Regions from separate parts of the uncultured Maricaulis sp. genome, predicted to be linked through region 2. Evidence: predicted binding sites of a transcription regulator. Region 2 holds the regulator's gene; each other region holds the start of a gene.
What was found. Region 2 encodes LexA, which represses DNA repair genes until DNA is damaged. Its sites were predicted from a motif close to ATGTTCCNCTTGTGTTCC; they were not measured.
Positions count from the first base shown of each region.

Region 1: the regulator LexA is predicted to act here: its motif matches at 1,903-1,920, upstream of AAC029_RS01410 (PA0069 family radical SAM protein).
Region 3: the regulator LexA is predicted to act here: its motif matches at 1,330-1,347, upstream of ruvC (crossover junction endodeoxyribonuclease RuvC).

Region 1 covers NZ_CAXBGE010000001.1:307,013-310,285, forward strand. The annotation lists gene AAC029_RS01405 (hypothetical protein) at 1-687, opposite strand, end outside; gene AAC029_RS01410 (PA0069 family radical SAM protein) at 761-1,879, opposite strand; gene AAC029_RS01415 (uracil-DNA glycosylase) at 1,984-2,811, opposite strand; gene AAC029_RS01420 (electron transfer flavoprotein-ubiquinone oxidoreductase) at 2,977-3,273, shown strand, end outside.
Region 2 covers NZ_CAXBGE010000008.1:21,635-24,907, forward strand. The annotation lists gene trpD (anthranilate phosphoribosyltransferase) at 1-133, shown strand, start outside; gene trpC (indole-3-glycerol phosphate synthase TrpC) at 135-959, shown strand; gene lexA (transcriptional repressor LexA) at 1,049-1,753, shown strand; gene AAC029_RS09885 (ComEC/Rec2 family competence protein) at 2,123-3,273, opposite strand, start outside.
Region 3 covers NZ_CAXBGE010000002.1:141,759-145,031, forward strand. The annotation lists gene ruvB (Holliday junction branch migration DNA helicase RuvB) at 1-86, opposite strand, end outside; gene ruvA (Holliday junction branch migration protein RuvA) at 142-789, opposite strand; gene ruvC (crossover junction endodeoxyribonuclease RuvC) at 786-1,295, opposite strand; gene AAC029_RS02410 (hypothetical protein) at 1,589-1,930, shown strand; gene AAC029_RS02415 (hypothetical protein) at 2,043-2,738, shown strand; gene AAC029_RS02420 (hypothetical protein) at 2,834-3,273, shown strand, end outside.

The DNA of each region.
Region 1 (3,273 bases), on a different contig from region 2:
CGATGCGCCGGACTCACCGGTCTGTATGGTGGGTGAAGCAAGCCACCAGGCGCCGGTGCTCCAATTGATCGCGAATTGCGGGTAGCAGCCGATCAGGATGAAGAGGGTCCAGAGGATGCGGCGCTTGATCTGCGGCGTGCGGAACATGGCGATCAGGGTGAACAACACAAATAGGGGCACCAAGATCGCTGCGACACCGAAAATCTTGTGGCTCAGGGTCAGCTCGCTGAAGGCGGGCGGTGTGGCCACTTGCTCAGGCGTGGGGGTGGTGAACCTGAATCTGTTGATCACCCATACTCCGGTTTCATCGGAGGTCATCTCCAGGCGCAACATCAGAACCTGCTCGTCCCAGGTCAGCGTGTGGACCGTTGCGAGCGTCCGCTGCGTCCCGGCGTTGAGGGTCGCGCTTGCGCCAAGATAGGCGTAGGTCAATTTGACCTCCTGCGGCGGGCCTTCGGGCAGCAGTTCGAGAATTTGCGGCAGGGCGGCCTCGATGGCCGCCTGATCGATTTCCGGGTTGAGGTAGGGGCGGAATGCCTCCAAATCGTGATCCGAGACCGCTGCGATCAATTCGGCCAGCATGGGTTTTGCGTCGTCCGGCACGATACCGGCCACCATTTCGTTGAAATTGCAGCCGCTGAGAACAAGGGCGCAAAGCCCCAGACACAGGTTTCGGGCAAGTTTCATGATGATGTTTCCCCCAGCACAATCTGTAATCAATGCGCGGCAGGGCTGCAATCGAATAACTACCCTCGGGCGCTCAGAACAGGCTGGGCTGTGTCGCCGAGCCGAGCGGGCGCTCGAAAGCGGCGAAATCGGGCACGGGCCGCGCGCCATCCAGACCGCTGCGTTTTACCGCCGCGCGAAAGCGCGCTGCGATCAGCTCGGCATAGGGGCCGGTGCCGCGACCGCGTGTGCCCCAGCTGGCGTCATAATCCTTGCCGCCGCGCATCTGGCGCAACAGCGACAGAACGCGGGCTGCGCTGTCGGGGCGTTTATCGGCGAGCCAGTCGCGGAACAGATCCTTGATCTCCAAGGGCAGTCGCAGCAGCACATAGCCGGCCCGGCTGGCACCGGCGGTCGCCGCTTCGGCCAATAGCGCTTCGATCTCGTGATCATTCAGCCCCGGTATCACCGGCGCCATCATCACCGTTGTTGGGATGCCGGCCTCGCTCAGCCCTTTGATCGTTTCCAACCGTCGGTGCGGTGCGGCGGCGCGTGGCTCCAGATCTCGCGCCAGCTTTCGGTCGAGCGTGGTCAGCGAGATCGCACCCGAGGCAAGGCCGGCGCGCGCCATCGGGGCGAGAATGTCGAGATCACGTAGCACCAGCGCCGATTTGGTGATGAAGCTGACCGGGTGTTTGTAGCGGGCGAAGACTTTGAGGATATCGCGCGTCGTTTCCAGTCTGCGCTCGAGCGGCTGCCAGGCATCGGTATTGGCGCCGAGCATGATCTGGCGCGGCCGATAGCCCGGCTTGTTGAAGGCCGCCTCGAGCAAGGCGGCAGCATCGGGCTTGGAAAAGATCACGCTCTCGAAATCGAGCCCTGGCGAATAGCCGAGAAAGGCGTGGCTGGGCCGGGCGTAACAATAGACGCAGCCATGCTCGCAACCCCGATAGGGATTGATCGACTGGTCGAAGGAAATATCAGGCGAATTATTGGTCGCGATGATTGAGCGCGATGTGTCCTTCAGAACGATGGTCGCCAGTTGCGGCGGCGTCGCATCGCCCTCAGTCCAGCCATCGGTCCAGCCATCATCAAACGCTTCGCGGCTCGTCGCTTCAAACCGCCCGGAAAGGTTTGACCGAGCACCTCGACCCCGGGGCGGCGGGGTCTGGATTGGGGCATTTTGGGCGTAGCCTCCAGGGCGCTCGGTCATGAGCTGGACTATGACTCAGATTTAGAACAAATCAAGAACAAAAATTATAAAGGCCATGAATTTTCCACGAGCGGGATCGCGGCGTCATTCGCAATCGGGTGTGGTCAGCCCTCCAGCCGTTTCGCCAGCGCCAGCATGTCCGGCCAGACGAAACGCTTCTCCGTTGGGCGCTTGAGGAGATAGGCGGGGTGGAAGGTCGGCAAGGCGGGGATGGTGTTGCCCGTTGGCTCGCCCGCCGCGTCGCGCAGCGGGTAGTCGACCCATTGGCCGCGCAGCTTGGTGATGTTCTCGCTGCTGGCGAGCAGGGTCCGCGCAGCGATATCGCCAGCCAGGATGAGAAGGTCCGGCTTGATCAGCGCGATATGGCGCTCGATGAAGGGCAGGCAGGAGGCGATTTCGTCTTGGGTCGGGCTGCGATTGCCCGGCGGACGCCAATTGATGACATTGGTGATGTAGAGCTGGTCCGGCGTGAGCCCGATCGAGGCGAAGATCCGGTCGAGCAAAAGCCCGGCGGGGCCGACAAAGGGTTGGCCCTCCATATCCTCATCGCGGCCGGGCGCCTCGCCGATAATCATGATTTTCGCCGCCGGATTGCCGCGGGCGAACACGGTATTGCGCGCTGTATTGCGTAGCGGGCAGCCGTGAAAGCCTTCAATCGCCGTGCGCAGCGCGTCCAGCGTGTCGGCCTTGGCCGCCAGTTCGCGCGCCCCCGGTCCGTCACTGACTCCATCGCCAAAGCCGGCGGCCTTGGCCGAGGCCGCTGTCGCCGGGCGGGGTTCGGTTGAACGGGGCTGGCTCGCTGGAGCGGATGCTGTAGATCGGCTCGCCGCCGGTGCTGCCGCCGCGCGCGGACGTACAATCGGTTCGTCGAGCGGGATTCCAGCCTCCTCCCACCAAGCGATCAGCGCCTTGAGGGCTTTTTCGTCGGCCAAGGTGAGGGGGGAGGTTTGAATGGTCAGTCCTTACGTGAACGTCAACGTCACAAATTTGGCTTCCCTGCGCCGCAAGCGCTGGATGCCGGGGCGATCCTAAGCTATGACCGGATAGCCGCAAGCCGGATATGTGCTGATTCCGTATAGACAAGAGGTCGCTTCCCCATGACTGACGCCGCCATCGAACGCGAATCCATGGATTATGACGTTGTCATCGTTGGAGGCGGGCCCGCTGGCCTGTCCGCTGCGATCCGTCTCAAGCAGCTCGCCGCCGAGGCCGGGGCCGAGGTCTCGATCGCGGTGCTGGAAAAAGGCGCCGAAATCGGGGCTCACATTCTGTCCGGCGCCGTGGTCGACCCCAAGGCACTCAACGAGCTTTTGCCCGACTGGAAGAATATGGGCGCGCCAATCAATGATGCCGTGAAGACCGACATCTTCGAGATCTTGGGTCATCACGGTTCG
Region 2 (3,273 bases):
CGCCGCCCTGATCCTGTCGGGTCAGGTAAAAACGCTGGCCGAAGGCGCTCAACTGGCAGCCGCCGCGATCGATGACGGACGCGCCCGCACGGCGCTGGCGCGCATGGCCGCGATCTCGCGCGGCGAGGCTTGAGATGAGCGCCCATACAAGCATCGTCCCAGACACTCTGGCGCGGATTGGCGCTTACAAGCTCGAGCATATCGCGGCCTGCAAGGCCAAGCGCTCCTATGCCGAGGTCGCGGCGCAGGCGTCTGACGCCTCGCCGGTGCGTGGGTTTCTCGCGGCACTCAAAGGCGCCGCGGCCAGCGATGGGCTCGGCCTGATCGCGGAGATCAAGAAGGCCAGCCCGTCGAAAGGTCTGATCCGGGCCGACTTCGACCCACCGGCATTGTCGCGCGCCTATCAGGCCGGCGGCGCGATCTGCCTCTCCGTGCTGACCGACGGGCCGAGCTTTCAGGGCGCCGACAGTTTTCTCGTCGCCGCGCGCGACGCCTGCAACCTGCCGGTCCTGCGCAAGGACTTCATGTATGACGCCTATCAGGTCGCCGAGGCGCGTGCGCTGGGGGCGGACGCGGTCCTGGTTATCCTCGCCGCCGTCGATAATGCCACCGCCCGGGCCCTGATCGAGGAGGCGGCACGCTGGTCGCTCGATGTGTTGGTCGAAGTGCATGACGCCGCCGAGATGGAGCGCGCCCTCGCCCTGAAAGCGCCGATGATCGGCATCAACAACCGCAATCTGCGCACCTTCGAGACCTCGCTGGCGACCTTCGAATCACTGGCGCCGATGGTGGAGGGAGATGCGCTGCTGGTCGGCGAGAGCGGCGTTTTCACGGCGAGCGATGCCGCACGCCTCCACGCCGCCGGTGCCCGCGCCCTACTGGTCGGGGAAAGCCTGATGCGGCAGGACGATGTCGCTGCTGCTACGCGCGCCCTGATGGCCTGGCAAGAGCGCGCTTGACCTGAATCGGGAACCTTTGTAGAACAAACAGGCATATTCCTGATTTGTTCCTTACGGCCTTCGCGCCGTATTCATCAAAGGGGGCTGACTTGCTCACCCGTAAACAGCACGAGCTACTGCTTCTGATCCATAACCGGATCAAGGATACCGGCGTCTCGCCCTCCTTCGACGAAATGAAGACGGAGCTGCAATTGGCTTCGAAGTCGGGTGTTCACCGCCTGATCACGGCGCTGGAGGAGCGCGGCTTCATTCGCCGCCTCGCCCACCGCGCCCGGGCGCTCGAAGTGCTCAAACTGCCGGAATCCGCAGCAGCCACAGTCGATGAAGCGCTCGATAGCGATGCCGATCTGGGCGCCAATGTCGTGCGGGCCAATTTCAAGCGTTCCAGCGACGAGAATTCGCCGGAAGCCTCGGTCGAGATCCCGCTGCTCGGCCGCATTGCCGCCGGTGTGCCCATCGCCGCCATCCAGCACGAGACCGACCGCCTCGCCTTCCCCGCCGACATGGTGCGCGGCGGCGAGCATTTCGCCCTCGAGGTCAATGGCGATTCGATGATCGAAGCGGGCATTCTCGATGGCGATATCGTGCTGATCCGGCGCGGCCAGTCGGCGGAGAGCGGCGAGATTGTCGTCGCCCTGGTCGATGACGAAGAAGCCACTTTGAAACGCCTGCGCAAAAAGGGCGGCTCCATCGCCCTGGAAGCCGCCAATCCCGCCTATGAGACACGGATCTTCGGCCCCGATCGGGTCAAGGTCCAAGGCCGGCTGGTCGGCCTGATCCGCCGCTACCACTAGGGCGGAATATGCCGGGCTGAAGTTTCGCGCCTTCTTCTCCTGCAGAGTGGGGGGACGCGGTCTTGCGCAACCCATGGCGAAGCGACAGTGGTGTGGGCGTGCGGCGCCAAAGGCGGTGTAGGGTAGATGGAGGCCACGAATCCTGCTGCTGCGATGGGTGTAATCCCCGCGCTGCCGCGCGGCACCTCCACCATCCTTTGCCTTCGGCAACGGACGGTCCCCCTCCCCGGTAAACCGAGGAGGAAAGCGGGCATGCAGGCCGTAGGCCTTCCCATTCACCGCCAAGCTTTCTTCCCCCGCAGCGCGGGGGAAGTGGGCCTGCACAGCCGAAGGCGCAGCAGGCTCGATGGGGGCGGCGGACGCCCGCGCTCAACGCGCATTGAGCTCCCAAGGACGGTCACCATTTGGCGCCGAAACGCTCTGCGTCCGCACAATCGCGCCGTCACGGGTCCAGATCAGCGTTCCGCCGCGTTGCCGCAGGAATTCGCGATCGATCACCAGGGCGTGGCAGTGCGGTTTGAGCCAGGATGGCATTTCCACCGTCAGCACAACCAGCGCCGCGCGCTCACAATCCACCGCCCAGTCTTCGGCCGAGCTAAGCACGGCATAATTCAAGCCCGGTGCCTGACCGCTGCAGCCGAGATCATCGCAGTGCAGAGTGGTGGTGGTGCTCACAGCGCTCCGGGCGGCGCGCTGTTCGAGAAAGACCGTGACGGCAAAGCGGCCGCGCCGGATTGAGCTGGCAGTCCAGTGACTAGGGTCATCAGGGGCCTGTGCCACGACGATGCCGTCTTCGGAGATGAACAAGTCAGGCGCCGGTGTCAGGCTCCACAGGGTCAGCGCCACAAGCGCCAGCGCGGCGCCACCACCGCGCACCAGACCGCGGCCGAGCAGCAGTGTCACGAAGCCGCAGGCATAGAGCGGCAAGATCCAGCCGGGCGCGGCGATGACGGGCTGCAGAGCGCCCGGCGCAGCAGCAACGCGGTCGGCGACCGCAAACATCACATCGAGGCCCCAGCTCATCGCCCACAGCGCTGGCTGGTCGAGCCCGAACGGCATCAGACACAGCGCCACCACGCCGGCCGGCATGACGATGAAAGTGAAAACCGGCATGGCGAGCCAATTGCCGAACAGGCCAAAGCCGGCGATGCGATGGAAATGAAAGGCCGCAAAGCCCGCAGTCGCCAGCCCCGCGATCAGGCTGGTCAGGCTGAGCCCGCCCAGAGCCGCCAATGCGCCGCTGCGTCCGGAATCCATCGGCGCCGCTGGCCGCCGCCTCTGACGCCACAGATCGGCACTGGCGATCAGGGCCGCCACAGCTGCGAACGACATTTGAAAGCCCGCCGCGCGGATTGCCTCAGGCTGCAGCGCGAGCACGAAAATCATCGCCAACGCCAAAGTGTGCAGCGACAAAGCCCGCCGTCCGGCCACCAGGCCGGTCAGGACGGCGGCCGTCATCAGGAAGGCGCGCTGGGTCGGGATCGCACCGCCGGAGAGCAGGAAATAGGCCGCAGCGGCGA
Region 3 (3,273 bases), on a different contig from region 2:
CGTAGGGCCTTGTCGCGACTATCGCCCGGCTGCGGGCCATGATCGACGAGGCGATCGTCAGAGGGTTCGGAAAAGGCGTCCGTCATGATGGAAGCTTTAGCCTGAACCGTGCAAACCCAGCAATGACCGGCTGCGCCGGGCTCATGGTGCCAGCACGCGCAAGGAGAGCCGGATCAGATCGGAGAGCGGCGCATCGCCGCCGGCATCGCGCATCACGGTCGCGACGGCTTGACGGGCAATGCTTTCGGGATAACCCAGATTGAGCAGGGCCGAGACTGCATCATCGCGCGCCGCACCGGCCGAGGGTGGCAGTGGTGGCGAGGAGGCGGTATCGGCGCCGGTCTTGGCTTCGCCATGAACCGGCAGACCGATCGAAAAGCTGCGGCCCAACGGCGGCGCCTTGTCTTTCAACTCCGTGGCAATCCGGGTCGCCAGCTTGGGACCGACGCCCTTGGCGCGGCTGAAGGCCGCCTTGTCGCCCAGCGCTGTGGCATTGGCGAGCTCATGCGGCGGCAGAACATCGAGAATGGAAAGCGCAGCCTTGGCGCCGACCCCCTGGATTTCCTGCAGCCTGACAAACCAGGCCCGGTCCAGATCATCGGTAAAGGCATAGAGCTTGAAGGCGTCTTCGCGGACATGGGTTTCAATGTGCAAAACCACCGCCTGTCCCGGTTCCAGCCGCGACAGGGTCCGGGTACCCGACCCGACCAGATAGCCGACGCCATTGACGTCGATCACGGCCTCCTCGGCCCCGATCGCTTCAACGATCCCTTTCAACATGCCGATCATGCCAAGCTCCCAATGCTGCGCGCCCGGCGATGATGGGCGTGACAGATCGCAATGGCCAGCGCATCGGCTGCGTCAGCGGTTGCTTTGGTGCCGGGCAGCAGGATTGAGACCATGGCTGCGATCTGCGCCTTGTCGGCGGCGCCGGTGCCGACGACCGATTTCTTGACCAGCCGGGCCGCGTATTCGGCAACAGGCAATCCTGCCTGGGCCGGGGCGAGCAGAGCCGCTGCACGCGCATGGCCAAGCTTGAGTGCCGAAGCCGCATTCTTGGCCATAAAGGCTTCCTCAATCGCGGATTCATCCGGCTGATGGATGCGAACCAGCTCGCTGACGGCATCAAAAATGTGGTTGAGACGCATGGCTAGGGGCGCGTCAGTCGGTGGGGTAACCACGCCGTGCGCGACGGCTGCCAAACGGCTCCCATCGACGGTAATAACGCCCCATCCCATCCGCCGAAGGCCAGGGTCAATTCCCAGAATTCTGATCGAAGCCACAATAACGCCCACCTTTGATCAATGACTTAGCATTGAACGATGAAAAAGAACAAGAGGGGAACAGAAAATATCACCGAAGTCATGCTCGCAATACGGGTGTTTTCGAACCGCACCCTTATGAGAGCGCTTCGCAGTCTCAGAAATGCTGCGAATAACTCGCACTATTCATGTTTATCTCATTGGAATTACTCGTTTTTTTATTTAGTTGTTTCGTTTGACGACCTTCCCACGCCCCCGCTAGGATAAGAAACATATTTAACGCCGGCGAACGTTGGGTTCACGGTGAGTTTCAAGGGGAAGATTTCATGGCGAAAAAGGGTAAATTGAGCAGGCGCTCCTTTTTGATGCGGGTTGCAGGCGGCACGGTTGCAGTCGGCGCAGTCGGCGCGGTCGCGGGCGCGACGATGCTGCAGCGCAGTACCGATGCCGACCCATCCGATTCCGGTGGCAATGGCCGAACTGGCATCACCGATAGCGATCCAAATGATCAAGCGCGCCACGGCACCGGCTATACCGGCCTGACCGATAGCGATAGCGGCTCTTGCGCCGACACCGGCGGTCACGGTCGCGGCAATACCGGCTACACTGACAGTGACAGCGGAAACTGCTCCGACCCAGGTGGCCGCGGTCGCGGGCCAAGCCGTTAAGGCAAACGAATTTCGGGCCCGTACAGTTTAACCGTACGGGCCCGCCCATCTTGCGAGGGATGGCATGCCGGCCCCTGGGGAGGCGCCGGAACTGATCTCAAAGGAATTTGGCATGGCAAAAAAGGGAAAGCTCAGCCGCCGTTCGTTTCTGACGAGCGTGGCGGGCGCAGCAGTGGCCACTGGCGCCGCCGCCGTCATCACGGGCGGCTCTGAAGCTCAGCGCTATACCGGCCGCACCGACAGCGATACCGGCAATCATGCCGACCGCGCCGGTTATGGCCATACTGGTTTGACCGACAGCGATAGCGGGTCAAACGCCGACGGTGTCGGCCATGGCCGTGGCAGCACGGGCTATACCGACAACGATACGGGTACCTGGCGTGACCCAGCGGGCCGCGGTCGGGGCAATACCGGCGTCACCGACAGCGATTCGGGCAGCTATGCTGACCCTGCCAATCGCGGACGCGGCGGTCGGACCGGCGTGACCGACGGCGATAGCGGCAATTACTCGGATCCAGTTGGCCGAGGTCGTGGGACGCGCCGCGGCTCATCGGGCCTGACCGATTCAGATCCAAATGACTCGGTTGGCAACGGACGTGGCTCACGGCGCGGCACAACGGGGCTAACAGATTCCGACCCGAATGACTCGGTCGGGAATGGACGTGGCTCACAGAACTTCACGGATAGCGATTCCGGTAGTTGTTCCGATCCAGGTGGACGCGGTCGTGGGCCGGTACGCCAAGGTGCGTCCGACAGCGATTCCGGCGGGTGTTCTGATCCCGGCGGGCGCGGCCGTCCCGGCTATTAGCGCCATTGCTCGCGACTGAATTTGCGGGCGAGCCAAACTAGCTGGCTCGCCCAAATTTCTTGACGCCCAACCTTCTCAAGAGGGAGATACAAGCAATGGCCAAACGTGGAAAACTGAGCCGCCGGTCCTTTCTGACCCGCGTGGCAGGCGCGTCGCTCGCCGTCGGTGCGACCGGGATTGTCTCGGGTTGCGCGACAACGGGATATTCCGACTCTGACCCCTATGATCCGGCCGGCGGTGGCGGTTACGGGAACGGGAACGGCGCAACCGATGCCGATACCGGCCGCTATGCCGACCAGGCTGGATACGGCCGGGGCGGCGGCACCACCGATGCCGATACGGGCAGTTATGCTGACCCTGTCGGCCGAGGACGCGGCGGCGGCGTGACCGATAGCGATACCGGCAATTACGCAGACCCTGTTGGCCGCGGACGCGGCAGCAGCGGCATTACCGACAGCGATACGGGCAGTTATTCTGACCCCGTCGGCCGTGGTCGCGGTGGTGGCGGCGGAAATCGCGTTACCGATAGCGACTC